Regions from separate parts of the Exiguobacterium sp. s143 genome, predicted to be linked through region 3. Evidence: riboswitches for the same ligand, from Rfam matches in the RefSeq annotation. Region 3 holds a riboswitch; each other region holds the start of a gene.
What was found. Region 3 has a riboswitch for S-adenosylmethionine ahead of KNQ03_RS06960 (methionine ABC transporter ATP-binding protein). Riboswitches for the same ligand answer to the same signal wherever they lie in the genome.
Positions count from the first base shown of each region.

Region 1 (7,919 bases), 200 kb from region 3:
TTCTTGAAAGCGTTGAAGTAGGAAATCGTCTGGAAAGCATTGGCGTCGATCTCACCCTCAGCCAGTGCCATGTTCGGCTGGACATAATCGGAGAACTTGACGAGCTCGATTTTGATGCCCTCCTTCTCTGCTTTTTTCGCGACATAATCCCAAACTTGTGTGTCTGAACCGCTGACACCGAGCTTGATCGTCTTTTCGTCTTCTCCTGATGCTGCGCACCCGGCAAATAAAATCGTCGTGAGTGTTGCTCCAATTGCTACTGCTTTTTTCATGGCTGAATCGCTCCCTTGATTAATGTCTTCTAATTTTTCGTGCGACGATGTTGCCTGTCGTCTGTAAGCCTTGGACTAAGATGACGAGAATCCCGACCGTGATGATCATGACTTTCGTGTCGAATCGTTGATAACCATAGGTGATCGCTAAGTCACCGAGACCACCGCCTCCAATCGCACCTGCCATCGCTGACGCCCCGATCAAGCCGACCGTCGCGATCGTTAAGTTCAGGATGAGTGAACCGAGTGCTTCCGGTAGGAGGAAGCGGAAAATCGTTTGAAACGGTGTTGCGCCCATCGCTTCTGCTGCTTCAAGAACGCCTTTATCGACTTCGAGTAAAGAACTCTCGATCAGACGCGCCATGTACGGTGCAGCGTAAAAGACGAGCGGGACGATTGCGGCTTCGGTTCCGATCGACGTCTGGACGATCAACCGTGTCAACGGGATGATCGCGACGAGTAAGATGATGAACGGAATCGAGCGGAAAATATTGACGATACTGTTGAAGAACGTGAACAGCGGGACATTTTCAAGCAATGCGCCTTTTCGCGTTACGACAAGCAGGATCCCGAGTGGTAAACCGATCAATGTCGAGAATAAGAGCGAAACGGATACCATCGTCATCGTCTGTAAAAATGCTGTCCAGATATCACTGTAGTTAACTAGCATGGGCAAGTACCTCCTCGACCGTCACCTGTGCCTGATCGATGTAGTGTAACGCTCGTTTTACTTCAGCCGGCTCACCGATCAGTTCAACGAGCAGAGTGCCAAACGGTGTCTCCTGCAACTCCGTGATGCTACCGTGCAAGATGTTGACATCGACGTCAAAGCGTTTCGCGACTTGTGACAAGAGCGGCTGCCCGGTGTGATGTCCGAGGAAATGAATCTTATAGATCGGATTCGCATTCCGGGACTCGATCAACTGGCGAATCGATGCTGGAATCTCGTCGTGCATGACGGAGCGAACGAAGTTTTTCGCTGTCTCGGTCTTTGGATTCGAAAAGACGTCGAAGACCGTTCCTGACTCGATCAACTTTCCAGCTTCGATGACGGCGACCCGGTCACAAATTTCACGAATGACGCCCATCTCGTGGGTGATCAAGAGAATCGTGATCCCGTACTCCGCATTGATACGTTTTAATAACTGGAGAATATGATGGGTCGTTTGGGGATCGAGTGCTGACGTCGCTTCGTCACATAAGAGGACGGAAGGTTGCATCGCGAGTGCCCGGGCGATACCAACGCGCTGTTTCTGCCCACCCGACAATTGATCCGGATAATGATCCGCCTTGTCCGCGAGATCAACGAATTCGAGCAACTCCGTCACTCGGCGGCGAATCTCATCTTTCTTGACGCCTGCGAGAACAAGTGGTTTTGCAACGTTCGTAAAGACCGTATTCGCATTCAATAGATTGAAGTGCTGAAAGATCATCCCGATCCGTTGTTTTGCTTGGCGCAATTTTTTCGGAGACAGTTGCGTTAAATCTTCCCCATCGACCGTCACCGTTCCTGACGTCGGTCGTTCTAACAGATTGACACAGCGGAGCAGTGAACTTTTTCCGGCACCGCTAAAGCCGATGACACCAAAGATTTCGCCTTTTTCGATCGTCAGGTCGACACCGTCGAGCGCTGCGATCGTCTGATCTTTCGTGACGTACGTTTTTTTGACTTGATGAAATGCGATCATTCCGTTTTCCCCCTTCATTCAACAAAAAAGGTCCCTTCTTGAGAAACAAGAAGAGACCTGGATCCGCACAGTGGCAGAATCCACTCCACTCATCTCTCAGACATCTGTCTGATGGAATTGGCACAGTGCTCATAATGAGTCTGTTGCCGAGGTTTCGTAGGGCCAGTCCCTCCACCTCTCTGGATAAGTATTGCGGTATGAAATTCGTATGTGTGTTGTTGCGTTGTTGCTTATGTCGTAAAACTAATTTTTACATTACGGGTCGAAACTTTAAAAGTCAACCAACTTTGCAAAAATAATCCATTTGGCGCATATCGATGGATGAACAAGTTATGAGTTAGCTTACTCAACGGATCATGATTCGTCAAGAAAGATTTGACAAGTCATTTTTGGTCGTGCTACCATCGTTTCAATGATTATTCCGACAATTCCAATATGATATTTATCAAGAGTGAACGAGAGACCTGGCTCTATGACTTCACGGCAACCTGCAATTTGTAAGGTGCTCCGACCAGCAAAGCGCGGCTTTGGATGATACGGTGAAAAACTCGTGGGCGTCCAAGCAGTGACGTCGACGAGTTTTTTCATGAATGGAGGAAAAATAGTAATGATGAACTATCCTGTATTGACTGGTGCTGAAGCGTTTTATTTTCAAGGTGGATCGATCGGCATTCTAATCTGTCATGGTTTTAACGCCACTCCGCAAAGTGTCCGGGACGTCGGTGAGGCATTCGCTGCTGAAGGTTTTACCGTCTATGCCCCGCGCTTACGTGGACATGGAACGAACGTCCGCGAGTTTGAACAATCGACTGCTCGATGTTGGAAGCAAAGCCTGCAAGACGGCTATGAACGTTTACAAGAAACATGCGATCAAGTCTTCGTCATCGGTCAATCGATGGGTGCGACGCTTGCACTGTCGCTCGCCGCTGACGGCATTCCGTTTGCCGGCATCATTACGATCAATGCTGCTCTTTCCGTTCCTTCTTACGAAGCACTTTCGTTTGATGACGGTCCAGAGTATTTACCGGAAGGGGCACCGGACATCAAGCGGTCTGCTTTCGAAATCATCTATGACCTCGTTTCGAGCCGTTGTGCGTTCGAACTCGTTCGTCTGATGGATGAGACGAAAGGACGTCTTGGATCGATCCTTCTACCGACCTTGATTCTTTACTCGGCGACGGATCACGTCGTTCCGCCGTCGAGTTCGGATTATCTGCATCAGCACATCGGAACGAATGATAAACGAAGCTACTGTTTACTCAACTCGTATCACGTCGCGACACTCGATCATGATCAGGATTTAATCGTTCGTGAGACGATCCGCTTCATCGAACGCTCAAGCCGGTTCTCGCAGGAAACAGGATAATAAAAAAACAGCTATTCTCTTCCCTCTGGAAACGAATAGCTGCTACATCAAAGGACGACCGCGACCGGTTCGTCTTTTTTGTTTAATTTTCTTGGTGCTGCACCGATTGGAGCGGCTTCGGTTTTCCAGGCACCTCATGGCAATGGCGGCACCGTGGCTCATATGATTCTGAAGCGCCAACTAGGATGATCGGATCATCGTAGTTCGCTGGTTTTCCATCAATCAACCGTTGTGTCCGGGAAGCCGGATCACCACATGAAAGACAGATGGCTTGCAGCTTCGTTACGAATTCTGCGCGCGCCAGTAATTCCGGCATCTTGCCAAATGGCTCTGCCCGGAAATCTTGATCAAGGCCTGCACAAATGACGCGTTTTCCGTCTTGTGCAAGTGCTTCGATGACTTGTACGATCTCATCATCAAAGAATTGAACTTCATCGATTCCAACGATTTGTGTTTCCTCTGCTACTGCTGCGTAGAGATCGCGACTCGTCGCCATCGGAATCGCCACGACGGAGTTGCCGATATGAGAGACGACATGCTCTTCATGGTACCGGTCGTCGATTGCCGGCTTGAATACTTGAACGGGCAGTTTGCCGTACTGCGCCCGTCTGACACGACGAATCAACTCTTCCGATTTCCCGGAAAACATACTGCCACAAATTACTTCGATCCAGCCGTACTGATTTATTACATGCATCATCGTCCGACACCGTCCTCTAAAAATAGTCACTTTAACGAGTATAGCCCGAAACGGTATCGAGAAAAAGGGTTGACTTCCGGAAATCAAAATTCATTTTTTCTTTACCTAGAATTTTTGTCCTTTCATTCCAACCGTCCCCTATTTCCTGTACACTGAAGAAGAAGACTCTCACGAAAGAAGGTGTCCCCGATTCATCATCTCTTACATGACATCCTGCACCAATATGGTGCCCTTGGTCTCTCCGTCCTTCTCGCAGGTGGTATCGTGGGATTGCCGGTTCCTGATGAGACCCTGCTCGTCCTGTCCGGTTTTTGGATGCATCAAGGCAATCTACCACTCGTCGGTACGATTCTCGCTGCTTACGCCGGCAGTTGTATCGGGATGACGATCAGCTATTTACTCGGATTAAAACTCGGTATGCCACTATTACACCGCGTCGGACCGAAAATGCGTATCTCAGAAAAACATATTCTTTCCGCTGAAGCCGGATTTCGTCGTTACGGGAAATCGGTCTTGATCATCGGTTACTACATACCTGGTCTCCGCCAACTCTCTGCCTTTTTTGCAGGTGTCTCGAAAATGCCGTTTCGCGTGTTTGCGAGTTATGCGTATACAGGTGCGTTGATTTGGATCAGCGTGTTTTTAGGCGCCGGCTACTTCGTCGGTCGTCATCTCTCGTTCCACAAAGTCATGGACTATATCTTGGCACATCCGGAAGTCATGCCGTATTTAATCGGGATTGCCGGTGGAATCGCCTTCTCCTTCGTCTTGAAGACGTATCTCGCGTATCGTTCACAATTCAGTCTATACAAAAACAGCCTGCTTCCATAATGGAGGCAGGCTGTTTTTTTAAGAACCGACAAGTGATTACTTGCGGCCGTATTTTTTGTTGAAGCGATCGACACGACCATCTGCCGCGTTGAACTTTTGACGACCTGTGTAGAATGGGTGCGAGTCTGAAGACACATCCACACGGATGAGTGGGTACTCGTTACCATCTTCCCAAGTGATCGTTTCGTTCGAAGAACGAGTAGAACCGCTTAAGAATTTGTACTCAGTCGTTGAATCCATAAATACTACTTTGTTGTAGTTAGGGTGAATTCCTTGTTTCATGGTTGATTTCTCTCCTTCCGCCCTGGTTCATTTGCTGAGCCAGAGTAAGTTACCTTCCTATACTAAACGATTTTTTTGCGCGTCGCAATAGTTATTTTTCCGTCGTCGTTTCCTTCTTGACGGTACGTGGTTTAGCCGGTGCGCGTCGGACCGCCTTCTTCTTTTCCTTCTCGAGTTCGACGAAAAATTCCTCATTATTTTTCGTATCACGAATCTTACGTAGGAAAGTATCGACGAATTCGTTCGACTCGTTCATCGTCCGGCGAATCGTCCAAAGTGCATCGAGTTGCTCTTTCGGAAGCAAGAGTTCTTCCTTCCGTGTACCGGACTTCCGAATGTCGATCGCTGGGAAGATCCGACGCTCTGACAACTTACGATCAAGATGCAACTCCATGTTGCCCGTCCCTTTGAATTCCTCATAGATGACGTCATCCATGCGCGATCCTGTCTCAACGAGAGCTGTCGCAAGAATCGTCAAACTACCACCGTGTTCGATGTTTCGCGCTGCCCCAAAGAAGCGTTTTGGTTTATGGAACGCAGCCGGGTCAATTCCCCCTGAGAGCGTCCGACCGCTTTGCGGTACCGTTAAGTTATAGGCACGTGTCAGACGCGTGATCGAATCCATCAGGATGACGACATCCTTCTTGTGTTCGACGAGTCGCATCGCCCGCTCGAGGACCAGTTCAGAAATCCGGACGTGGTTGTCTGGTGTTTCGTCAAACGTCGAGCTGACAACGTCTGCTCCCGGAACCGAGCGCTCAATATCTGTTACTTCCTCAGGACGCTCATCAATCAAGAGAATGATCAGTTCGACATCCGGATGATTCTCCTGAATCGAGTTTGCGATTTCTTTGAGGAGTGATGTCTTCCCTGCTTTTGGCGGTGCGACGATCAAACCACGTTGACCAAACCCAACCGGTGCGATCATATCCATGACACGCACAGATAGATGGCGTGGTTCTGTCTCAAGTCGCATTAGACGATCCGGATAGATCGGTGTCAGTGCCGGGAAAAATAAACGGTTACGGGCAGTATCTGGTGCTTCACCGTTGACGGCTTCCACGCTAAGTAATCCTTGGAACCGTTCGTTTTCCTTCGGTGGACGGACTTTACCTGTGACGACATCACCATTACGTAGATTAAAGCGTCGGATTTGAGATGCTGCGATATAAATATCTTCAGAGGATTGGGAATAATTGATAGGACGAAGGAAGCCAAAGCCACCATCGTTTTGCATTTGTGGGTTGCCAGGGATGACTTCGAGTACCCCTTCGAGGAAATAAAGACCAGTCGATTCAGCCTGTGCTTTTAAAATCTTGAACATCAACTCGCGTTTACGGGCTTCCCGGTATTGTGGGACATTTTTCGTCTTTGCGATTTCATAGAGTTCTTTTAATGTCAGTTGGCTCAATTGAGCCAGTGTATAGGAACGTTCTGGTTTATCTTTTTTATCAGTTGTTGGCATGTTCTTCACCTATTCTTTATAAATTCAACTGCATTCAGCATACTTCCATACATACATCAGGAGGTATGTAATTTTATTCGTGAACTAAAGGTATCATATTTTTTTGAATTCGTCGTTAACAATCCTCTGCGTTTCTTACTTTGTAATATTCAAGGATATTATTTCAGTTATGTTACAAAAGCATCTGTTTTGTCTTCTAACTGAAAAAACGTTTTCAAGTGTGCTCGTGCTAAGATATTCCTGCAGACAAAATTCTTACACAGTTGTAAGGTAGACTGCTTAACCAAACACTTAATGATTTCATCATATAACTTACGGACGCAACACACTACATTTAAACGGAGGAATTCTTAACATGAAACGTTTTCTAGCATCGATCGCGACGGCAGCCTTAGTGGTTTCAGGTTTTACATCAGTGGGTACAGGTAAAGTTGAAGCAGCGACAGTCACGAAAGTCAAGATCACGGACAACGGTCTTCGTGTTCGGACAGCACCTTCTACGAAAGCAAGCATCGTCGGGAAAGTCAACGCTGGTCAAGTCTTTACATACAAAGGCAAATCAGGCAGCTGGACAAAAATCTCATACGGCGGTAAAACACGCTATGTCTACTCACAGTACACAAAGACATACAAATCATCTTCTAGCGCTAAAAAATCAACAAGCTCTTCTTCTAAACGGACGAAAATCCTGAACGAAGCAGCAAAACATAAAGGTACACCTTATGTATGGGGCGGAACAACGACTCGTGGATTCGACTGCTCTGGTTTCACAAGCTACGTGTACAAGAAAGCGGCTGGTAAAACATTGCCACGTACGTCTTCTTCACAATATTCTTCTTCTAAGAAAGTTAGCGTTTCAAAAGTACAACCAGGAGATCTTGTCTTTTTCTCACACGGTAGCGGCATTCAGCACGTTGGGATCGCAACAAGCAAGTCAAGCATGGTCAACTCAGAAACAGGTGGCGTTAAATACTCAAGCTTCAAATCAGGGTACTGGGGTTCACGCCTTGTCGGCGCAGGATCTTACCTTTAATTCATCATCTCAAAGCGGTTGAGCATTGGCTCGATCGCTTTTTTTCATCTCATTCATAAGGAGGAAATAGGATGCATGTCTTAATTACAGGTGCTTCAAGAGGTCTCGGTCGTGAATTCGCTTATCTCCATGCTCGTCAAGGGGATCACGTTCTGCTCGTCGGACGTGATGCTACGGCACTCTTCGAAACGAAATTCCATGTCGAGCGACTCGGTGGAACAGCAACCGTCTTCCCTTACGATTTAACGCAGTATACGCATCGATTGGCACTGTTTCGGGCAA
Region 1 is NZ_JACSMX010000001.1:1,505,752-1,513,670, forward strand. Features, by position in the region: gene KNQ03_RS07815 (MetQ/NlpA family ABC transporter substrate-binding protein) at 1-272, opposite strand, end outside; gene KNQ03_RS07820 (methionine ABC transporter permease) at 292-942, opposite strand; gene KNQ03_RS07825 (methionine ABC transporter ATP-binding protein) at 932-1,960, opposite strand; SAM riboswitch class I at 2,047-2,150, opposite strand; SAM riboswitch class I at 2,400-2,501, shown strand; gene KNQ03_RS07830 (alpha/beta hydrolase) at 2,568-3,326, shown strand; gene KNQ03_RS07835 (thymidine kinase) at 3,409-4,023, opposite strand; gene KNQ03_RS07840 (DedA family protein) at 4,207-4,857, shown strand; gene KNQ03_RS07845 (type B 50S ribosomal protein L31) at 4,894-5,139, opposite strand; gene rho (transcription termination factor Rho) at 5,231-6,604, opposite strand; gene KNQ03_RS07855 (C40 family peptidase) at 6,960-7,637, shown strand; gene KNQ03_RS07860 (SDR family NAD(P)-dependent oxidoreductase) at 7,709-7,919, shown strand, end outside.
Region 1: linked by a shared signal. The riboswitch ahead of KNQ03_RS07825 (methionine ABC transporter ATP-binding protein) and the one ahead of KNQ03_RS06960 (methionine ABC transporter ATP-binding protein) in region 3 are both predicted to bind S-adenosylmethionine.

Region 2 (7,919 bases), on a different contig from region 3:
TCATGCTTACGTCAAGACAGCTGATCTCGGTACTGGAAAAGTCTATGCATCAACCGGGACACGATACGCGAAACGCAATTTGTCCGTCTACACGTCTGCTTCGACGAAGAGCAAAATCATGTATTCCGTCAAACGAGCTGATAAGCTAACGATTTACGGCACAAGCGGTAGTTACACACGCTTGAAAAAAGGATCGGTCTACGGCTACGTCAAGACGACGGATCTCGTGACGAAAAAGCCGGATCTGTATGACGTCACTGGTCAACGCTATGTGACGGAAGACGATGTCGTCATTCGTTCGCAGGCAAAACTTTCGAGCAAAAAAATCGGCACACTAAAAAAAGGTACCTCGATTTCGATCTACGGAAAAAGCGGTTATTATACACGCGTCAAATATAAAAATGCCTTTGGTTTCGTCGATTCGAGTCGTATCGGACTGAACAAGCCGACGGCAAAAGCAAAAAAAGGCACGACATTTTATGTCCACCTGGACCAGACGCCACTCTTCTCTGCCGACGTAGCTTACAGTCGCCCAGCTGCCTATTTGAAGAAAGGGACGAAATTAATCGGTCTAAAATCAATTGATGATGATTTTTGGCAAGTTCGCCTGGCAAATGGTCAAACGGGTTACGTCCTCAACCCTTATATCAGCACGAGCAAACCCGATATGAAACTGACACAAAAAGCGATCGACCGGGCGAAAATCTATACGGTCAAACAGACGACGTCGTTCTTTGCGAGTCCAACAAGTCCAAAAGGTAGCGGACTCGTTGAACAAGGCAAACGGGTTTATCCGCGTCATCGAGTCGGAAACTTCTATGTCATCCAGTCAGGCTGGACACCTGTTTATCTTCCTGTATCCGCTGTGACGATCACGTCCGATAAACGGGTCGTTAAAAAGAATAATACGCGTGGTGAAAAGCTGATCCAAGCAGCCGTTCAACATATCGGTACACCATACACATGGGGTTCGCAAGATGCCGTGAACGGTGGTTTTGACTGTTCCGGTTTGATTCACTACGCGACGAACAAGGCCGGAAAATACGGTGGTCGGACGAACGTTCGTGGCTACTGGTATGGTGCTTTCTTTACAAATCGCCGGACGAGTATTGCAAGCGGTAAACGCTCGGATATCGTCTTCTTCCAGAACACTTATACAGATGGTCCATCGCATATCGGAATCATGCTCGATAGCGAACACTTCATCCATGCGGGCGGTTCACAACTTCAAATCAACTCGATTTATGAACCGCGTTGGCAAGAGCATTTCCTCGGATTTAAATCGATGTAAGACAAAAAAAGACGAATCCGTCGAAATCGACGGGTTCGTCTCTTCTTATCGCAATACGTTAAAATGTCATCTCTACGTATTTCGTTACTTGTCGATCCATCAAGTATAACTCGATCTGTTCACGGTAGGCTTTATAGTGATCGGATGCGATATGCGCTTCAAGTGCCTCTTCATCCCGATACACTTCATACAGCATGAATTGATGCTCATCCTCGATCGATTGATGTAAGGAATAACGTAAGCACCCTTCTTCTTTTTGTGAGGCATGATAGACCGTTTGTAGAATCGGGAAGACTTGATCCGCAAGTCCTGCTTTGATTGTAAGTACAGCGTTGACGACGATTTCTCCCATGTTTCATTATCCCCTTTCGTGATTACCTGTATCTGTACCCATTTTCACGAAAAGACACACGTCAAAGGAGCTTGAAGATGCAAACTCAACTTTTTGAAGCACTTGAACAATTCGAACCGACGATGATCGCGTTACGTCGTGATTTTCATCGACATCCGGAACTCTCTTTCCAGGAAGTCCGCACACCAGAACGAATTGCAAACTTTTACGCGGAGCAGGGCATCCCTTATCAAACAGCCGTCGGAGGTCGTGGTGTCGTCGCGACGATCGAAGGCAAACAGCCTGGTCCGACGATTGCGGTCCGTGCAGATTTCGATGCTTTACCACTTCAAGAAGAGACGACGCTTGCCTTCCGGTCGATCCATCCCGGTGTCATGCATGCTTGCGGGCATGATGGTCACACGGCAATGGTGATGGCCCTGGCTGCTACGCTCTATCCGTTACGTGATCAATTGCAAGGAACGATTCGAATCATTCACCAGCATGGTGAAGAGGTCTTTCCCGGTGGAGCCATCCAAATGATCGAAGCCGGTGTCCTCGAAGGTGTCGATGCGATTTTTGCGACACATCTCGAAAATGATTTACCGGTTGGTACGATTGGGTTTCGGGAAGGACATACATTATGTGCAATCGACGAATTCGAAATCATCGTTCATGGTCAAGGCGGGCATGCCCAAGCACCACATAAAACAAAAGATGCGCTCGTCGCTGGAGCGCAGCTCGTCTGTAACTTACAGCATCTCGTTAGTCGACGGGTCGACCCGTTCGAGCCGGCAGTTCTTGCAATTGGTTCTTTCCATGCGGGAACGGCGCCGAACATCGTCACGGGTGAAGCACGCATCGTCGGTGAAATTCGGACGTTCAATGAGACATTGCGGCATCAGCTCCGGCAAGAAGTCGATCTTGTCGCCAAAACGACATGTGCCGGCATCGGTGCTACCTATTCAATCGACTTCACGACGGGTTACCCGGCGCTCTGGAATCATCCGGACGAGACAAAACTTGTTCAGGAAGCCGCTTCTTTCTTACCGGAAGCATCCGTCCGGGCACTCACACCAATGATGGCTGCGGATGACTTCGCGCATTATCTAACACATGTCCCGGGAAGTTATTTCTTCACTGGCTCCGGATATACGGACGGTCGCGTCAACTATCCACAGCATCATCCGCAGTACGAAATCAACGAACAGGCGTTGTTGATTGGTGCGAAGACACTCGGAGCGACGGTTTTACGTGCCTTAAAACCTAAGGATTGACTTTATTTCTGTGTGAATGGTATCATCACAACAATGATAACGAATGACATCAACTTCATATACCCTTATCAAGAGTGGACCGAGAGATCTGGATCGATGACGTCCCAGCAACCTGCGCATAGCAAGGTGCTACGACCAGCAAAGCGAAAGCTTTGGTTGATAAAAAGCGGCGACTCCTTTTGCAACCAAGCGAAGGAGTCGTTTTCGTTTTCTCGCTGTCAGACATACAATGGGGATTTCCCACGGAGAGGAAGAGACAGATGGAAAAAGCAACATTTGCAGGTGGATGTTTTTGGTGCATGGTGACACCGTTTGAAGAATTACCAGGAATCGAGGGAATCGTATCAGGTTACATGGGCGGACACGTCGACAATCCGACATACGAGCAAGTCAAAACAGGAACGACGGGACATCTCGAAGTCGTCCAAATCACGTTTGATCCGAGCCTGTTCCCGTACGAGCGTCTGCTCGAACTCTACTGGCCACAAACGGATCCGACGGATGCAGAAGGTCAATTCCAAGATCGCGGCACGCAGTACGCACCAGCGATCTTCTATCATACGGATGCACAGCACGAAGCAGCGATCGCTTCCCGTGACGCCCTTGCTGCAAGCAATCGTTTCAAACAACCGATCGTGACGCGGATCGATGCCGCTTCTGAATTTTATCCGGCGGAAGAGTACCATCAAGACTTCCATAAGAAAAATCCAGAACACTATAAAAAAGATCGTGCTGCTTCTGGTCGCGATGCTTTCATCGAGCAGGAATGGAAAGATACGACGACGGTCTAATCACTTCGAACCATATACAGTAGCTGAAACTGATTTCAAACATCTCGTTCTTACCCTACTTTCAGTAAAAAGTGGAGGATGATCGAGATGTCGTGGAATCAGTTTTTTTTGTATGTAAAAAAATGATGTCTTCTTTACCAACACCCTTACATAAATTTGTAATCGTTTACAAAAGAAGCCTTTTGTTTTACGGTTAATAAAAATTAACCGGTTAAAAAGGAGATCAGTGCATGGAACAAAAAGCGATTCACATGTTAGAGAACTATGAACAGTTAAAAGTGATCAGTGATCCGTTACGAACAAAAATCCTCATGTTTCTCGTCGAAAAACCACACACGGTACATCAGTTAGCCCACTTGCTGACGTTATCCCGCGCGAAGGTCCTCTATCACGTACGGGAACTTGAAAAGCATGACTTGATTCGTCTCGTCCGTACGGAAGAACAGGGCGGCAATCTATTGAAATACTATCAAGCGATTGCTCGAGGATACATTCCTGCCGATCATCTACTGAACTTCGTCGAGACGAATGAAGCGACCCGGCAGTCGTATCTTGAGGTACTAGACCGGGCAAAGACACGCGTTCTTACGGCTCCGACAGCTACTTTTTCTCCTTCATCTTCGAACATCGAGGACTGGATGAGCTTATCACTTCAAAAGGAACTGGCGATGTCTGAAGCCGATTTTCGGCAGTTTGCTACAAAATATCGTGCTCTATTGGACGAGTTCACACGGTCCCCTTCACTAGACAAAAAAGATAAAAAACACTTCTATATCATGACGACTGCCTTTGCAATTGATGAACCACTATTTGAGAATGACGACGTCTAAACCGGAGGTGCCACATGCTGCCTATTGAAATGGATACGCAACAATCGCTGTTTAAAAATCGATCTTTTTTATTTTTATGGGGGTCCGGTATGTGCTCTGCCCTCTCCCTATCAACCTATCTGTTTGTTGAACAATGGTATGTCATCCATACGCTAAACCAGGCGTCATATCTTGGATTCGTCCTCATGGCCACCTTGTTACCCCGTATTTTTCTCATGTTATTCGGTGGCGTCTTATCCGATCGCTATAAACGTTCGACGATCATGCGCATCTCGAGCGCTTTACGAATCAGTTTCATTCTCTGTCTTCTCGCATTACTTCATACCGATCAGCTTACATTGCTGACGATTTTAGGATTCGCCTTTCTATTCGGTAGTGTGGATGCATTCTTTTCGCCGGCGAATGCTTCCTTACTTCCTACGCTCGTTCCGAAAGAACAACTCACTAAAGCCAATTCACTGATTCAGACATCTAATCAAATCGCCCTCTTTTCAGGTCCGATTCTTGGTGGAGTCATTCTCAGCTATTCCTCTTACTCGCACGTCTTTCTCGTAATTTTCGGGACACTCTGTCTGACGCTCCTTTTCACGTATGGTATTCGTGAATCTAAGATCAAGCGATCGCTTCAGCATTCAGCTCTCTTTGAACTAAAAGAAGGGCTGCATTACGTTTTTCACTTTCAGCAACTCAAGCAGACACTTTTTCTTGTCATCTGTGTCAATTTCTTTTTCTTTGGACCACTCTTACTCGGAATCCCCTTACTCGTTCATGATGTGCTCCAAGGAGATGCGATGGATTTAAGTTATATGCAAGGTGCTTATCAAATGGGAATGCTCGGAGGGGCGCTCTGGAGTGGTTTTACGCAAACGAAAGTAAATGGGCTTACCTCATCGGTCCGATTAATTGGCGCCTTAGGTCTGCTTCTCTTCCTGCTTAGTCAAGCGCAGCAGATCTTGTTGTACCTGATCATCCTGTTATCACTTGGTGTCCTTTCTTCGATCATCAATATTCGCTTCATTACGTTCATCCAGTCTCAGTGTGCGGAACAGACGATGGGACGTGTCATGAGTGTCGTGAATGCCGCGTCAAATGGTCTCATTCCATTATCTTACGCGCTCCTCTCGTTTCTACTGTCGTTTCACGTTTCGATCACGACAATCATATTGTACTGTGGTCTTCTCATTATTGTTCTCTCACTTTACTTCAGAAGACGAATGGTTCATCTATTCGATTGAGATCAAGTCACAACACATAAAAACATGCGAATCTCCCGATCGAATTAGCGGGAAACGCGCATGTTTTATTTAGTCAATCTAGAACGTGAGTGTTCATCCTCGACTCCTGCAGGGAAAGAAAGCGCGAGTCGCGCTTTCGTCAGGGTCAGGTAAGACCCGGCAAATCGCATAGAATGCGGGATGACGCGGCTTACCTCCCGCCTGCGGAAAGCGAGGATGACAGAAACGTTCGTCAGTCGATCGAACTAGTATCAGATTTTTTAAGAGACTTGCTTCGGTATATCCTTCGCCCTCTCTTCCGGCGCCACGACTTGATACCGCTTCAAGACGAAAATCCCACATACCATGACAGCGAGACCGACGAGTTGACCGAACGATAAATCAATTTGTGGTAAACCGAACCAGCCGAACGTATCGACAGCGAGAGCAAAGCTTAACTGCGAAATCAGAACGACAGAGATTGCGACGGACGGACCAAGTAACTGAATCCCACGCATGACACAAAAAACGACGCCGACACCGACAAGTCCACCAAACCAATAGAGTGGCGATACGTTTTGAATCTGTCCGATTGTTCCACCACGAAACAGAACATACGTGACACTTGCTCCGATGAAACCGACGAAGAAGACCAGCGTCGTCGTCGCCCAAGCGCCAAACGCGTCACTCATCCGAGCATTCAATACCGTCTGTAAACTGATTAACATCCCTGCAAACACGGCACACACGATGCCTATTATCATGTTCGTTCCTCCCTACTCATAGCTGTTGCCGTTCGCCTTCTCGCGAATCCGCTCCAGATCGACGATGATGATTTTCCCGCGTCGTCGAACGAGAATCTCCTCTTCACACAATTTCGTGATGATCCGATTGAGATGGCGATAACTCGTTCCAAGCCAGTCGGCGACGTCATGTAAGTTCGACGTCCGCATCTCCTGATAAAATAAACTGTCACTGGCTTCAGAAGCGATCGACAACAAATACCCTGCAAATCGCTCTTCAACTGTATACAACACATGGTGCGACGCTGATTTCGAGTCGGCATACCACTTCGCTGTGATCGTGCGTAATAAGAATTGCAGAAAGACGTTCGTCGTATTGTGCTCGCGTAAAATCGCATACGGTACGCTCAACACCTCGACATCGGTCACTGCTTCGACTGTATTCAGCACTTCCCGTTCGTTGATGAATTCAGCGTCACCGATCACTGTCAGTGGTGTCTTGAATCGCAGAATCCGTTGTTTCCCTTCTGACGAGGCAGCAGATATCTTAACTTTGCCTGCGACGATGAAGTACATCCGGTCGATCGCTGCCCCTGTCGTACAGAGGAGTTCCCCTTTTTGGAAGGTTTCTTGACGCAACCAAGCGCGCGTCTCTTCCGTCAAAATCGTATCCAGTCCGTACTGTTGAATGACGGTTTCCATGTTTATTCCCTCCCTTTAGGCAAGTGAGAAAATCGCAACTCCTGCAAGCATGAGACCCACACCAACCCACTGACCACGATTTCCTTGTTTTTTTAAGACACCGAACCATCCCTTTAAATCAATCACAAAAGCACATAAAATCTGTGCGACGAGTAATAAACACATCGCCCATGTCATCCCGAGTGTTTGGATTGCTGTCAGTTCCGTTACGACGACTAGCACGCCAATCAAACCGCCGCTTGCATAAATCCACGGTAACTGACGGAAGCCACCGATTTTCCGATCTCGTACGAAACTGTAAATGACTAAACAACCCATCAGACCCACAAAGTGGACGATCAATACGGACAACCACGGTCCGACGCCTGTCGCAAGGCGCGCATTGAATATGCCTTGCAGGGCGATGAACAGACCGCTCATCAAAGCAAACACGACTCCTTGCACGTCATCTCCTCCTTTAATCTCTACACTAGAGTAGACCTTACTCGTGCCCTACTTGAAAAGGACAAATGTCCCATTTTCAAAAAAACATGAAAAAACCCGCTGTCCACAAGTAGAATCACGGGTCCCTCACTATATGCTCATGTCGTAAAACGAGTCGTCGTTTGCTTCAGCTGTTCCTCTGCTTCCGTCATCATGCGCGTAAACAACTCCGCAACAGTCGGCACATCATGAATCAATCCGGCAACCAGTCCAGCGTTGACATACCCTTTCTCCTCATCGCCCTCAAGAGCGCCCGT
Region 2 is NZ_JACSMX010000003.1:268,371-276,289, reverse strand. Features, by position in the region: gene KNQ03_RS12725 (C40 family peptidase) at 1-1,291, shown strand, start outside; gene KNQ03_RS12720 (putative quinol monooxygenase) at 1,350-1,643, opposite strand; gene KNQ03_RS12715 (M20 metallopeptidase family protein) at 1,721-2,899, shown strand; SAM riboswitch class I at 2,962-3,065, shown strand; gene msrA (peptide-methionine (S)-S-oxide reductase MsrA) at 3,160-3,690, shown strand; gene KNQ03_RS12705 (winged helix-turn-helix domain-containing protein) at 3,921-4,520, shown strand; gene KNQ03_RS12700 (MFS transporter) at 4,535-5,755, shown strand; gene KNQ03_RS12695 (DMT family transporter) at 6,016-6,498, opposite strand; gene KNQ03_RS12690 (Crp/Fnr family transcriptional regulator) at 6,511-7,179, opposite strand; gene KNQ03_RS12685 (DMT family transporter) at 7,195-7,623, opposite strand; gene KNQ03_RS12680 (NAD(P)H-dependent flavin oxidoreductase) at 7,761-7,919, opposite strand, start outside.
Region 2: linked by a shared signal. The riboswitch ahead of msrA (peptide-methionine (S)-S-oxide reductase MsrA) and the one ahead of KNQ03_RS06960 (methionine ABC transporter ATP-binding protein) in region 3 are both predicted to bind S-adenosylmethionine.

Region 3 (7,919 bases):
CTGCTAAAGCGTTGTATCGATCACTTGGTTTTGAATCATACGCGATTGAACCGCGGGCGCTGAAAATCGATGATACCTATCATGATGAAGAACTGATGTGGTATCGGTTCTAACACAAAACGACCGGATTTCAAAGAGATGATCTCTCCTTGAAATCCGGTCGTTTTTTACATCAGTTTGCCCATTCAGGTTTACTGAAGCCTTTGAATGATTTTTCGATGACTGTATTGAAAGCGTCCGATTCGACGGCTGCTTTTAAGTCTTTTGCGACTTGCTTGTCCGCATCTTTCGTTTGGACAGCGACGAGGTTACGGTATTGTTCGTCCATCGTCTCAAGCGCTAACGCATCAAGTAAGTCGAATTTCGCAGCAAGTGCGAAGTTCCCTGGAACGGCTGAAATGTCGACACTTTCGACGGCGCGTGGCAATTGAGCCGCCTCGAGTGGTTTAATGACGAGTTTCTTCGGATTCTTGACGATATCCTTCTCTGAAACAGTTAGTGGATCGACATCCGGCTTCAGTTCAATCCAGCCTTGTTCCGCAAGTAAGTTCAGTGCCCGTGCTTGGTTCGTCGGATCATTCGGCGTCGCGACTTCAGCACCTGTCTTGACGTCGTCAAGTGTCTTCGCTGTCTTGCTGTATAGTCCCATCGGTGCTGTCGGAACCGTGATGAGTCCTTTTAAATCGAGGTTCTTTTCTTTAGAGAACGTCTTGAGATAGATCGAGTGTTGGAACAAGTTGGCGTCGATGTTCCCGCTACCGAGGGCGATGTTCGGTTGGATGTAATCGCTGAACTCGACGATTTCGACTTTATAGCCTTTCTTTTCGAGTTGCGGCTGGATCGCTTGTTTGACCATGTCGCTATACGGACCGCTCGTCGCACCAATCTTGATCGTCTTGTCTTTTTCGTCAGCACTGCTGTCTCCACATCCCGCGAGAACTCCTGCACCGAGTAAGGCTGTTGCTAAAAAGGCATATCGTTTTTTCATGATTCCACTCTCCCTTTGTATGTATGATTAGCGTTTATCTGTTTTTCGCGCCAGTTGATTGCCAAGTGCTTGAATACTTTGAACGATGACGATGAGCACGACGATCGTCACGATCATAATGAGATTATCGTAGCGATAGTAACCGAAACGGATCGCGAGGTCACCAACACCTCCACCGCCGACGATACCAGCCATCGCTGAGAAGCCTATCAAGCTGATCGTCGTTAATGTGATGCCCTGAATGATGCCAGGGAGTGCTTCCGGTAAGAGGACACTGACGATGATCCGTAATGGTTTCGCCCCACATGCTTCCGCTGCTTCGATTAGACCAGGCGGAATTTCGCGCAGTGACGTCTCAACGAGTCGCGCGAGAAACGGAATCGCTGCGACACTGAGACTGACGGATGCTGCCGTCGGACCAATCGTATTGTCGAGTAAGAACTTCGTTAACGGAATGAGGGCAACAAGCAAGATGATGAACGGTAGCGACCGGACGATGTTGACGACGAAGTCAAGGACACGGCGGACGGCAAGGTTTTGAAAAAATAATCCCCGGTCGGTGACGAACAAGAGAATCCCGAGCGGAATCCCGACGACCAATGCAAAGGCAAGTGAAATTCCTACCATCCACGCCGTCTCGCCGAGTGCCTTCAAGAGCTCAGGTAACATCGTTTGAATACGATCAAGCCACATCCTGAATCACCTCGAGTGCATGAAGTTCCGTCGCGAGCCAGTCGAGGGCAGGAGCGATTTGGTCGGATGATCCCGTCAAGCTGACAATCAGGACACCGAAGGCGACGTCTTGAATGTAGTCGACCTTGCCGTGCAAGATGCTGACTGAGATATCGTAACGGCGGATTGCTTCTGATAACGTACTCTCACCGGTCTTCTCGCCCGTGAACTGCAAGCGGATGATCTTGCCTGGAGTTGCCTGTAAGATGCGTTCCGGCAATTCGATTTGTAGTGCCGTATCGACGTAATGTTGCGTCACTGGATGCTTGGCTTGACTGAACAGGTCATAGGTTGAGGCGACTTCAACGACTTCACCTTGCGACATGACCGCGACGCGATGGCAAATCTGTTTGACGACATCAATCTCATGCGTGATGAGGACGATCGTCAATCCGAGTCGTTCATTCAAATCCTTCAGCAGTTCAAGGATCTGTAGTGTCGTAACGGGGTCAAGAGCTGATGTCGCTTCGTCACATAACAAGACGGTCGGATCGTTCGCGAGTGCCCGGGCAATCCCGACGCGCTGTTTCTGCCCACCGCTTAATTGGCTCGGGAAGTTCGTCTCAAATCCTTCAAGTCCGACGAGCGAGACGAGTTCGCGAATTCGCTCCGGGAAGTCTGCTCGTTTGACTCCAGCAGCCTTGAGCGCAAAAGCGATGTTATCCGCGACGTTGCGCGACTGGATCAATTGGAAATGCTGAAAGATCATTCCTGTCCGTAAGCGAAGTTGACGCAAATCTGCTTTTGACATTCCGCCAAGCGAGACACCGTCGACCTTGACGGTTCCCTGTGTCGGATGCTCGAGTCCGTTGATTAGGCGAAGTAACGTACTCTTACCGGCACCGGACTCACCGATGATCCCGAAGATTTCTCCTTTTTGGATCGTCAAATCGACATCCCGTAATGCAAAAATCGGGGTCCGATCTCGAACGAACCGTTTTGTAATGTGTTTGAATTCAATCATCCGCTCATCTCCTCATACAAAAAAAGTCGCTTTTTCCTAGTAGCGGAGCAACCAGAAAAAAGCGACGAAAGTGTAAGATTTCGTAACTTATCTCTCAGAATGAAAATCATTCTGTAGGATGTGGCACCGTTCCTTACAGGTGGTTGCCGGACGTCGTTGGGCCTAATCCCTCGGTCGCTCTCGATAAGTAGTTATGCTGTTGGGATTTACTTTAACGGAAATGATTCCCATCTGTCAAATGTTTTTTCAGAATTATTCCGCAACAGGTGTCCGGAACAGGTTGAGCGTTCCGATTCGATCGACGGCTTCTTCGAGACGTTCGACGTCAGCAATCAAGCTAATCCGGACGTAGCCTTCACCGTATTCGCCGAAGAATGATCCAGGGGTCACGGCGACGTGTGCTTCGTCAAGCAGGTGATCGGTGAAGCTTTGGGACGTGTAACCTTCTGGAACAGGAAGCCAGACGAAGAAGGAACCGCCCGGGCGTGGTCCACTCCAACCAATCGCATCGAGTTTTGCGAACAACGCATCGCGTCGCGTTTCATACAAGCTACTTAACTCGCGGACGCACGTTTGGTCACTCGTGAGGGCAACGGTCGCCGCATGCTGAATCGGTGTGAAGGCACTGACGTAGAGATGTTCTTGGTATGTTTCGATGCTTGAGATGACGGACGGATTTCCGATCGCGAAGGCAATCCGGAAGCCGGACATGTTGAAGCGTTTTGAGAGTGAGAATAGCTCGATCCCGACGTCTTTTGCCCCTTCCGTCTGCAGGAAGCTTCGCGTCGGACCATCGAAACTGATGCCGCCGTATGCTAAGTCATGGACGACACAGATATCATGGGCATCGGCGAAAGCGACTGTCTGTTCGAAGGCTTCTGCCGTCGCGGTCGCACCCGTCGGATTACTCGGGTAGTTGAGGAACAACATCCGGGCACGCTCGACGTCCGTCGTATCAAGTAAGTCGTAATCCGGTAAGAAGTTATTTTTCTCAAGTAACGGAAGCGTAATCGGGAATGCGCCAGCAAGTGCTGCGCCAGACAGGTAATCCGGGTATCCTGGATCCGGAACGATGACACCTTCTCCAGGGTTGACGATCGTCTGCGGTAAGGCGACGATGCCGGCTTTACTGCCGAGGAGAATTGCGACTTCCGTTGCCGGATCGATTGTGACACCGAACTCAGTCGCATAAAAGCGCGCGACGGCTTGCTTTAGAAAATCATGTCCACGAAACGGTGGATATTGAAGGTTCGTTGGCTCGTCGATGGCTTGTTTTAAGGCATCGAGAATATGTACAGGCGTCGTCTGGTCGGGTGTTCCTTGACCAAGTGTGATGACATCGTGTCCGGCAGCTTTCACAGCACCGATTCGGTTCGCGAGTTCAGCGAAGACAGGAGCAGGAAGCCGATCAATGGCGATGGATGGAGCGAAATGTTTCATGGATGAATGCCTCCTTCGTGGTATTGTCGTCAAGGATAACGAATATTCAGTCAAAAGAAAAGAACTTTTTCGAAATTCAAAAAAATTGTCGGATAAACAGGTACAGATAAGTGGAGCGGGAATAAAGAGTAGGGAGAGGAGTGGGAAGATGAAGCGAGCTAACTGGAAAGAGGCAGTCGTCTATCAAGTCTACTGGCGTAGCTTTAAAGATTCGAACGGGGATGGGATCGGTGATTTACGAGGTGTCATCGATAAGCTTGATTACATCGCTTCACTTGGTGTCGATGTCGTGTGGTTGAATCCGTGTTATCGTTCCCCGGACGTCGATAACGGCTATGATATTGCCGATTATTACGAGATCATGGAAAAAGCGGGAACGATGGGAGATCTCCAGGAGTTGATCACGACCGCTCATGCCCGTGGATTAAAGGTCATTCTCGATTTAGTCGTGAACCACACGAGTAACCAGCATGACTGGTTCCGTCAGTCGCGAGAGCGGATTAACGATAAGGATGACTGGTACATCTGGAAAGACGGCACGAAAGAGACGCCTCCGAACAACTGGCGCTCGTACTTTGCGCCAAGCCCGTGGACGTGGAGTGAAGAACGCGGGCAGTATTATTTTCATTCCTTCGCCAAAGAACAGCCCGACTTAAACTGGGAGCACCCAGCTGTGAGGCAAGCGATCTACGATATGATGAACTGGTGGATCGCTCAAGGGATCGACGGCTTCCGGATGGATGTCATCAACTTGATCAAAAAACGGTCGTTTGAAGATGTCGCCAATCCGTTTGATCTCTCGTACCTTGGAAATCAGCCCGGCGTGCATGACTTTTTGCAGGAGATGCATGCGAATGTTCTTGCTGGTAAAGACTTGTTTACAGTCGGTGAGATTCCGTTCGTCGGTCCAGAAGACGGGCTGTTATATGTCAGTGAGGACCGAGAAGAACTCCGGACGCTGTTTCACTTCGAGATCGCGGATGACATGGAGGCGATGGATCTCTTACGATTCAAGGAGATTCAAAAACGCTGGTACGACGTCTTATATCCATTAGGTGTCAATTCACAGTTCCTCAACAACCATGATCATACACGACAAGTGACGCGCTTCGGCAGTGAACGATACCGCGTTGAGAGTGCGAAACTACTTGGTTTGATGTTGCATACGTTACCGGGCATTCCATACGTGTATCAAGGAGAAGAGATCGGGATGACGGGGATTCGCTTCTCGGATCCGTCGCTCTATCAAGACGTCGCCTTTCGAAATCGATACGCGGAGCGCGTCGCTGGTGGAGAGGATCCAGAGGTCGTACTCTCGTCGATGCAGTTACTTGCCCGTGATAACTCCCGCACACCGATGCAGTGGGACGGTACACATGCAGCTGGCTTTACGAGTGGGAAACCATGGTTAGCCGTCAACCCGAATTATACGGACATCAATGTCGCGCAGGCAGAAGCCGATCCATCGTCCGTGCTTGCTTTTTACAAGTCGCTGATTCAGATGCGAAAGCAACATCCGATCATGGTTTACGGCACGTACCGAGACTTGGCACTCCATGATCCGTATCTCTATATTTATGAACGGGAACTAGAGGGAGAGGTCTGGCGGATCGTCCTCAACGTACATGATGAACCGATGCAGACCGCCCTCATTTTACCGCATGAAAAATTGTTCGTATCAAACTATCCGGATAGCCCGGATATCTTGCGTCCCTATGAAGCACGCGTCTATCGTTATTCTGTTGCAGAACAGAATTGAACCACTGGACGAAAAAATGGGGTTAACTCAAAAAAAGAATGACGCGTCTTTTCACGCCCTTTCCTCAGGCGAGACACAAGCCCCGTTTTCCTGCTTCATTCAAGCAGGAAAACGGGGCTTGTTTGTCTCTGAAGCGCATAAATGCGCTTATTCCTGTAGGAATGGCGTGCGACGCGTCATTCTTTTTGTTATGAGATAAGGGTGGCAGAATGAAAATCTGCCACCCTTATCTTTGGAAAGACTGACTTATGATACAGTCCCGTTTTAAGTGTGTGATTTGAATGGAGATGATTTTTTCGTCTGTAAGACCTGAGAGAATCGATCGACAGCTTGGCGCATCTCGTAACTCGGTCCGAGAATGAGGGGACCGTGTCCGACGGCAAGAATATCTGGAGATAGTTCCGTCAGTTGATCAGCCGAACGAAGGGCGACGTCCGGATCCCATGTTGCGAGTGCGGGGAACGGGAATTGCCAACGGACATCACCGGAGACGGCAAGTCCCCCTTGTGTCTGAAAAGCATCCCCGGCGATCAACGTCCGGCTTCCTTCATGCCAAAGCGAGATCGAACCAGGTGTATGACCGGGTGAGGCGATGACACTGAGACTTCCGACTTGTTGACCACTCTCGAGCAATCGATCTGGTCGTGTTTTGATGTTTTTCGGAATACCCCCTTTTAAGGGTGTCGTTTCGCCTTCTCGTAGCGTCTCATCCCCGCTGAGCAATGCAGCATCTCGGTAACTGATACAGACTTGAGCGAGAGGGAAGGCGTTCGCAAGGAAGTCCAGTGAGCCGACATGATCGGCGTGCGCATGAGTCAGGATGATCGCACCGAGTGGTTTCTCTTGCTTTCGAATATAGTGATAGAGCGCCTTTGCGTTGATTCCGAGTCCAGCATCAATCAATGTTAAACTGTCTGCTTCTTCAAACAGGTAGCAGTTGACCGGGAAAAAGGATGGGGTCGTCTGCAATTGGTGTAAACGTTCGATTGTCGTGACACGCATCGGCTTCACTCCTTCAAAAAATGAATAGTCTTCTTCTTTAGTATCGTCTGTTTTTGAATAGGCGTCTAGACGAATTGTGTGGAAAAAGAGGCATCACCTCTAAAAAGATGATCCCTCCTCTACGAATCATTCAAATGTTACAGCGAAGACGGCACCGGCGTGTGGCGCATCATCTCCGTTTGCAGCCGTCGTGACGAGCAATCGATCTTCGTAGAAAATCGGGCACGTCGGATTTGCGACCGGGAAGTCGACATGAGCGAGTTTTTTACCAGTCGTAAGATTCCAACGGGTGATGCATGATCCAGCATAATGCGCGATCCAAGCGTGACCTTCCGCGTCCTTCGTCATACCATCCGGGAACCCTTCTTCTTCTTCGAGATCAACGGCGACACGCTTATTCGAAAGTGGTGCGTCCGGAGCGTAGTCAAAGGCATAGACTTTTTTCGTCGGTGTATCGATGTGATAAAGCGTCTTGCCATCTTCTGACCAGACGAGTCCATTGGAGTTCGTCAAGTCTTCATGTAAGACATCAATGGAGCCATCGTGACGCAGACGGAACAATCCAGCGGTCTTACCGTCTTCTTCATTAATGCTACCAGCGACATATTGACCGGTTGGATCAAGCTTTCCGTCATTCATTCGGTCGGAATCGGGGAGCGACAGTTGATGCTCAAGAGACAGGTGTCCTTCTTTGAGATCAAACGTCCCGAATCCGTGTTCAGCCGTGACACGTAATAAATCCGGTGCATCGGTCAAGGCAATCGATGTGATGGCGCTTGGTAACGTGTACGGTTTAAGTGCTTCTGTGACGAGGTCATATGAAAAGAGAAGTTGATTCGGAATATCAACGAAATAAAAGCGCTTTGTTTTTGCGTCGTAAACAGGAGATTCGCCTGTCTTACATGCGACATCAATGAATAGGGAAACGGTCATAAGTACTCTTCCTCCTAAGTGGACACCTTTTACGAGCAGTCCAGATAATAACAATTTAGTATACCTGTTTTGACGTGCACTCAAACCTGGATCAAACGGCT
Region 3 is NZ_JACSMX010000001.1:1,309,617-1,317,535, reverse strand. Features, by position in the region: gene KNQ03_RS06975 (GNAT family N-acetyltransferase) at 1-113, shown strand, start outside; gene KNQ03_RS06970 (MetQ/NlpA family ABC transporter substrate-binding protein) at 173-988, opposite strand; gene KNQ03_RS06965 (methionine ABC transporter permease) at 1,016-1,681, opposite strand; gene KNQ03_RS06960 (methionine ABC transporter ATP-binding protein) at 1,671-2,684, opposite strand; SAM riboswitch class I at 2,769-2,874, opposite strand; gene KNQ03_RS06955 (aminotransferase class I/II-fold pyridoxal phosphate-dependent enzyme) at 2,937-4,124, opposite strand; gene KNQ03_RS06950 (alpha-glucosidase) at 4,273-5,883, shown strand; gene KNQ03_RS06945 (MBL fold metallo-hydrolase) at 6,148-6,885, opposite strand; gene KNQ03_RS06940 (SMP-30/gluconolactonase/LRE family protein) at 7,012-7,818, opposite strand.

Region 4 (7,919 bases), on a different contig from region 3:
TGCGCCTTCTTTATCTTATCTTCAGACTTTCGAAGAAAGCGCGGATTGGCAACTTTCTCAGAAAAATGTTTATCGTTTGTCAGGATGGCGAAGTGCTCCAAACCAAGATCAATCCCTACTTTATGTTTGGCGGGAATCCATTGCTCTTCGGCTTGATCGACGAGGATCGAGATGAAGAATTTTCGGGTCCTCGTCATCGAGATCGTCGCGGACTTGATCACACCTGTAAACGGACGATGTTGTTTCAACTTCACAAAACCAATCTTAGGAAGCTTCACCTGACATGCCTCGATTCGGATGCTTCCCTTCAGATTGTTCGTCGTGTAAGAGGCGCGGTCGTTGTGCTTCGATTTGAACTTGGGGAACCCAACAGACTTATCCCGAAAAAAGTTCTGGTATGCCTTATTCAAGTCCATCTGAGCGTTCGCTAGGGAAAGACTATCGACTTCTTTTAGGAAAGGGAATTCAGGTTTGTACTTTGCTGGGGTTGGGAGCTTCTGCTTCACGTCAGGGTCGAGCTTAGACTCTTTATACAATCGGATACGCTCTTCGAGCATCTTATTGTAAACGAAACGGACACAACCGAACGTCTTCACGAAATACTCTTGTTGGAACTTCGTCGGATAAAGTCGAAACTTGTACGCCTTCAGCAAGGAAATCACTCCTCTCCTTTTTTTCGATGTAGTGTCTGATGACATCGATCGTCGCATTTCCGGTCCTCACTAGACAATAACTTCGGGACCAAAACATTTCTTTTCAAAGTTGTGTTTTGACATGTGGAAAATCGTGGTTGATCAATCGACTGCTGGTACTCTTATAAGCGTTCAGAAACTTGGACATTTCCGCGTTTGGGTGCGCTTTAAACAACACATCGATATAATCGTTGTCATGGTTCCACTCGATCAGTGTAATACGATATGACGTGCCTATTCGTTCGAACATCTGTCTCGCAAACGTCGAGATGGCGTCATCAATCACTTGTCTCCTGTATTTCACTACGAGGATAAGATCGTAATTCAGAAGAAAGACTGAATGCTTATCTGTGTTAAATTTTGTTTGTGTATCAATTCCTTTTATTGGTTGCACTGATTTCATCAAATGATTATAGTCTTATCGAAACGGGTGATTCATCTCCTACCTACGCTACACTTAGAGGTGGGAGTATTCTCGCCTGATTTTGATAAATCGTATACGAAGCGACAGGATACAAAAACGCGGGAATCCGTTTTTTCATGCGTTATTCTTCTTTTGTTTCGCCGCTTCTTCTTCGACACGTTGCAACAGCCCATGAACGATTTTCTCATTCTCTCGCTCTCCTCCAAGCGACAACAGACTCTTTCCAACAAAGTTCGCTCCCTCATTTTTTCCCGTATAGATCAACAGACAACGGTCATGGTCGATCGGTTTAAGTGTAAACGTCATCTCGATCTTGAATATTTTAGCCAATGTGAATCCAATCGTATTTTGTTTGAAGTCAGGCTCGTTCGTATAGGCTAAATCGGTCACGATATAGGTTTCAAGTCGATTACCCTGCATGTATGTTTGACGATACGTCGAACCGACGACACCCGGTTTTCGTTCAATCACCTCGTGCTGGACGACGTTTGGAATCAAACGCTGCAATCGCGTGTGATCAAACAAGTGCCATGCTTCCTCAATCGGAATATCGAGCTGTCGTTCTTCTCTCCACGTAATCATAGATCCGCCCCCTTTTCTATACAAATACCCTGTCATCCGGTCTTGTAACGTCCGGTGACAGGGCGAGAGCAGATTCTTATTTTACTGTGCTTGTTTCAAGGGCTGCACCGAGGAACTTCGCTAGTTCGAGCATACCGTAGCGTCCTGCAGCTGCCTCGGCATCCGAATTATAGTTCGTATTCGTATTGACGTCATACGTATAGATCGTACCTGACGCATCCTTAATGAACTCGATGCCTGCGACCGCGATTTGGTTCGCTTGGAGGAATGCTTCATACTTTTGGATGATCGGGTCATCGAAGCCTTCAACGATTTGGAACTTCATCGGTGTTTGCGGTGCTTCTTCACCGACTGGGCAGAACAAGTCGTCGATCACGCATGCATCCGCTGGGCAAAGCTCGAACCCTTCTGATGTATCGACTCGAACCGCGTAGACGAACTTTCCACCTACGAACTCACAACGTGTGATGTACGGTTCTGGTGCTTGAATATACTCTTGAATCAACGTGATGCCATCGACTGGTTCGTCGAATGTCGGACCGTCGAGATAAGCTTCAAGTGCTTCAATCGAGTGGAACAGCTGGACGCCGAGACCTTTTCCGGCACGGTTGTGTTTCGTGATGAATGACGAAACACCGATTTCTTTTGCTGCTTGTACGATTTGATCACGTCCGACGGCAGCCGTCGTCTTCGGTACACGAATCCCAGCCTTCCGCAACGCCGTATATTGATTGACTTTGCTGACTTCAAGACGGAGCGCACGCGTTCCGTTAAAGACGGTCCGGTCATGCTCTTCTAACCAAGCGAGGACCCCTTCCGTCAACTCCGGCGCGTAACGATGTCCCCGCGTATGCGAAGAAGCACTCATCCGGCTGTAAAAGACGCCTTCTGGCGGCAGTTCATCCAGCGGAACGATTCCTTCATTCAAGTGCCACTGTTCATACGGTAATTCGAGTTCTTCGAGACGTTTGATGAGATGGTCCGTCCATTCTTGGTTTTCGTGGAGAATATGAATTTTTGTCATGATTGTTGACCTACCTTTCGTTTCGCTTCGACCAGTGGCATTACGTCACGAGCAAAGCGTTCCATTTCTTCAAGTTGTGGTGAGAATTGTAACAAAAGTAACGTGACACCGACGGCTTCGAACGCTAGAATCCGTTCAGCGATTTGTTCTGGTGTCCCGATTAAATTCGGACGTAGACCACGGTTCGAGACAGAATAATCGTTCCGCTCGACCTGTTGCTCCAGTTGCGATTTACTAATGAAATCCTGATAACCGGCATAACCGGCGCTGTCTTCCTTGACGTCCGTGATCCGTTGCCATTCAAGAAGTGCTTCTTCTTCCGTATCCCGACAAATGATGTAGGCAGCAAGACCGAAGCTTTCGAGCGGCTTTTGTCCCGTCGCTTCCCGGCGTACTTTCATGTCGTCGATTTTATGGGCTACTTCTTCAACAGTGCCCCCGTGCATGACATAAGCGTCACAGTGTTCGACGATCGTTCGCTTTCCAGCTTCACTCTCTCCACCAGCGTAGAGCTTGATGCCTGGACGCTGGACTGGCTTCGGATGGAGTTCTGCTTGCTCGATCGTGTAGTGATGACCGGAGAAGCTATACGGTGACGCATCTGCCCACAGTCCCTTCATGACCGTGACGAACTCTTCCGTCCGAGCATAGCGTTCATCGTGCGCTGTGAAGATACCGTTGTATTGTTTCGCTTCCTCTGCCCACCACGCTGAAACGACGTTGAGCGTAAAGCGTCCACCACTCAACTGATCGATGTTTGCCGCCATCTTCGCCGTCGTCGCTGGATTATGGAACCCGGGACGAACCGCTGTCATGATCTCAAGGCGTTCTGTCGTTGCAGCAATCGCTGCTGCCGTCGTCCATGCCTCAAGACTCGGTTCCTTAATGCCTTTGATATCATTCAAGTTCAATTCCGCAATCAACGTCGTCGAGAACCCGATTCGTTCTGCTGTTTGTGCGACTTGTTTCGCATAATCGAAGGTCGGTGGCATCTGTTCATCCTCGACGTTACGTAACCATCCCCCAAAAATCGGTAACCAAAAACCATACTCCACTCCATCGTCCCCCTTATCATAAAAAAACGCTCTTTTCGAAGTTCGAAAAGAGCGACGGTATCTTGTCCTGTCCGCTCTTATCTTCGGAAGGTATCCCTTCCTGGAAGTAGCACCTTCCGCCGTAGCGGGGTTGCTGAAGTGTCTTCGGGCCAGTCCCTCGACTTCTCTAGATAAGATGTGTTGCATTCATCGTACAAAATTCACTGAACTAAAGCAACCATTAAACCGTCTTTTCCAATCGGAATTATTTCACGCATAAAAAAATCCCGACGTCGTGTCGGGATTCGGTATTAATATGGTGCGACGAAATCTGATGTTGGCTCTGGCGCTTGTTCACCACGCACACGATCATAGAATTTTGCCATTGTGACGCTGAAGTATGGTCCAACCCATAAGACAGCAAGACCAAGTGTAACGATCACGAGTAATGCCCAACCAATGAATGATAGGAAGAGTAAGAATGCTTCCATTTTATGACCATCCATGAGTTGACGTGAACGTGTGATGGCCTCGAAGATACCGACCGATGGTTCATCTCGAAGGATGTAGAACGTCAACAGGTAAGAGAACGACTTGATGATCCCTGGAATGATCAAGAGTAATGTCCATAAGAATAAGAAGACCGCTTGCACAATCGAGACGCCGATGACTTTGCCGAAGATTTTATACGGCTCGAACAAATCAGCTACTTTGACTTCTTCATTGCGTGCGAACGACATCGCGACCCACGTCCAACCCGCTGCGATTGGGATCAATAAAATCGAAAGAATGATACTGACCGCACTCATCGCATTTAGATCTTCGTTAGGATCTGGTCCGATGAACGTCGGAACGCTCTGGATGATAGAAAACAGTACGAACATGAGGATGGCAAATCCCCAACGACCGCTGAGCGACTCCTTCGCTGCTTTTTTTAATTGAGATGACATGAGTAAGGTCCTCCTTGAAAAATAAGTTCTCACCTTACTTTACGGTCGAATTCTTCTAATGTTTCACTCTTTTTTCAATAATTTCCCGTCTCGTTGCTGGTTGAGCCAAGCACGCTCAAGTTGTCGTTCACACGCCGTGTATAACGATCGTCGACCGTCGAGCCGTTCCATCGCGAATGGAATACCATGCTTTTTCGCCTGCGCGATGACATGTGCACTCGCTGCATGAGAAACGCGACTCGTCACGACGACGATCGCGTCCGTCTTTTTGGCGAGACAGGCAATCTTTTTCGCGGACTGTGCGTCCCCTGCAAGATGAATCAATTCGATTCCCGTCGGCGCAAAGAACTCGCGATAGACAGCGGTCTGTTGTTCATTTCCGACGATGACGAGACGCATTCCTGTGAAGCGCGTGAAATCAAGTGGTGTCTTATCAACGAAATCCATCAATTGTCCAGGTACGGCTGTCGTCACGATCGGTTCAATCGTTCGCTCTTTTGGCATACGGACGCGACGCTGTGCTTTTTTAGCTTTCGGAACCGGTTGTCGTTTCATTTTTCGTGCATACCGATTTGACTTTTTCGTTGTCACAGACGTCTTCACTACCGGTTGCTCTACCTCTGATGGGCGGTTAGATGATGCGTTGACGATCGGCTCTTTATACGTGAATGGATGCTTCCAAGCAATCGTCAGTGTATCCTTCCGTTCCCGCCACATGACGAGATCGACGAGTTGACCTGCTTCTAGTCGCAAATAGCGCATGTCTTCTACCGGAACGACATAATAGAACGATCTGCCCGACTCATCTTGCAGTGGACCATTCACCGTTTCCTCAATGATTCCATGCGCCTTGACGATTGCTTGTTCAAACACGACACGTTCTGGATTCTCTCTCATTCGCTCCGTCGAGACGACGGCTTCGATACGGCATATCGTTTTTTGATCATCCTGACGATCGACACGGACACGGACTTCCATGCCGTGCTCGAGATTCCAATCGCGGACGTCTCGTTCAGAAATATGACTGCCCGACCATTCTAGTAAAGTACCACCTTTTAACCCCCGCTGAAACGTATAGGAATAACGTTGCTTGCGTACTGGCTCGCTCGGTACTTGCGGTGGCATGACGATAGTCTGTTTCTCTAACTCCATCACTTCATCGATGACCGGTGTTTCTTGAACGTCGCGCGGTGCATAATACGCTGACATTTTGACCCATTCATCGATTCCGTTCACTTCGTCGAGCCAGAGTTGCCAATCTTCATACTGCTCCACGACCGCTAATTTCATCTGTACCAATTCAGTTGCTCGTTCCAACACCTGTTGCATCATCCGTAACCACTTCCTTTGCGTTTTTTTCACTATAGCAACGAAAAAACGCGGAAGTAGTCCAAAAAAATAACCAGGTTATTTTTTTATTTAGGTACGTTGCTGAATTTCCACAGCCGGATCCTGACGCTTATATTTCGCGACGATGACGATCAAAACCGTGATGATCACAAGCAGGAACCAAGAAGACAATTTTCCAAGATCAACGACTACCCAGCCTCCTTCCTGATGCGGATAGACCCAGCCTTTAAAGAACGTTACGATGTTCTCCGCGATCCAAATGAAAAAGGCAATCAGTAAAAAGGATAGAACGAGCGGCATCCGGTAGATCGTCTGCTCGATCGTAAAATGAACCCATGACTTATAGAAAACGAGGACGACGAGGACCATCAATAGCCAGCGTGCATCGAAGATCCAGTGGTGGGTGAAGAAGTTGAGATAGACGAGACTGCCGACGCTGATCGCAAGCCAGGGGGGTGGAAATGCTATGAATCGTAAATGAAATCGCCGAAACGCCTGGCAGACATAACTCGCGACGCTTGCGTACATGAATCCTGCATACAATGGAACACCAGCCACTTTCGTCAAAGCTTCTTCCGGATAACTCCAAGACCCGACGTTCACTTTGAACAGTTCAAGTGCTAGACCGATGACGTGAAACAATAAGATCAGTTTGAATTCCTCCATCGTTTCATAACGTGTGACGAGTAAGACGATTTGGACGAGAATACACCATAGCAACAGGAGATCGTATCGTGCGATCGGTTCAGTAGGAAGATAACGTGAAAGAGCAAGCGCAGCGAAAATCATCACGGGAAAGACGCAACAGATGGCTTCTATATATGTAAAACGAATCAGGTGCCGGATCGCTTTCATTCGGTCATCTCCTTTTTCTTCAGTATACGTTTCTCTTTTGACCTTCCCCTCCTTCTTAAGATGGAAAAAACGGAAAATTTCGTCTTTCTTCTTCCACTTTCCTCATGATACAGTTAACGAATCAATTATTTTTAAGAAATGAGGTGCCAGACATGACGCGTCATCGCGCTTCCTGGTTGTTACGCGCTACGTTAAAGTGGGGACTCTTCCTGCTCGGTTTATTTTTACTCGCTCTTGGCTCATCAATGATGATCACGGCTGAACTCGGTGTCTCGACGTGGGATGTATTACATCTTGGTCTCCAAAAAAAGACGCCACTATCCGTCGGAACGATCATCTTACTTGTTGGTCTATTACTCGTTTTCGTTAAGTACGCATTAGACCGCGTCACACCGCAAATCGGAACGCTCGTCAACGCGATTTTCGTCGGTGTCTTCATGAATCTTGTTCTTGGTTCTCATCTCTTACCTTCTTTTGAGTCGATTTGGTTGAATACGCTCTGGCTGATTTTCGGTATCTTCATCATTGGGATGGGCGCTGGTCTGTATGTCGCTGTCGGATACGGGGCTGGTCCACGTGATGGGTTAACGCTGACACTTGCAGAGCGCTTCGGAACGTCAATTCGTCTGATGCGGACGATCATGGAAGTCACGGCATGCGGCATCGGTTGGTTGCTTGGGGGACCTGTTTTCTTCGGTACGATCCTCTCGATTTTCCTGATCGGACCGTTCCTGCAATTTTGGTTGTTCTATTTCCGCCGGATCATTGCAGCGATTGATGCAAAAGGACTTCCAGCGTCTGAACGCCAAATTAGCTAAGTCGCCTGACTCGATATCATTCCGCGTGAATGATATCTTTTTTTATGTCAGAAGCAGATAAGTTGCGTCATCAAAATAAACACGTTATATTCGTTTACATATCAATCTTTGACACGTCAAAGGTTTCTTCGAACGAAGGGAAGGATGTGATGGATTGAGTATTTCCTGCACCGAAAAAGGACGTTTGATC
Region 4 is NZ_JACSMX010000004.1:162,550-170,468, forward strand. Features, by position in the region: gene tnpB (IS200/IS605 family element RNA-guided endonuclease TnpB) at 1-653, opposite strand, end outside; partial or broken gene tnpA (IS200/IS605 family transposase) at 670-1,095, opposite strand; gene KNQ03_RS13780 (SRPBCC family protein) at 1,231-1,698, opposite strand; gene KNQ03_RS13785 (ATP-grasp domain-containing protein) at 1,775-2,722, opposite strand; gene KNQ03_RS13790 (LLM class flavin-dependent oxidoreductase) at 2,719-3,777, opposite strand; SAM riboswitch class I at 3,852-3,954, opposite strand; gene KNQ03_RS13795 (DUF975 family protein) at 4,068-4,706, opposite strand; gene KNQ03_RS13800 (DUF2325 domain-containing protein) at 4,770-6,035, opposite strand; gene KNQ03_RS13805 (DUF817 domain-containing protein) at 6,126-6,911, opposite strand; gene KNQ03_RS13810 (YczE/YyaS/YitT family protein) at 7,016-7,729, shown strand; gene KNQ03_RS13815 (MarR family winged helix-turn-helix transcriptional regulator) at 7,884-7,919, shown strand, end outside.
Region 4: linked by a shared signal. The riboswitch ahead of KNQ03_RS13790 (LLM class flavin-dependent oxidoreductase) and the one ahead of KNQ03_RS06960 (methionine ABC transporter ATP-binding protein) in region 3 are both predicted to bind S-adenosylmethionine.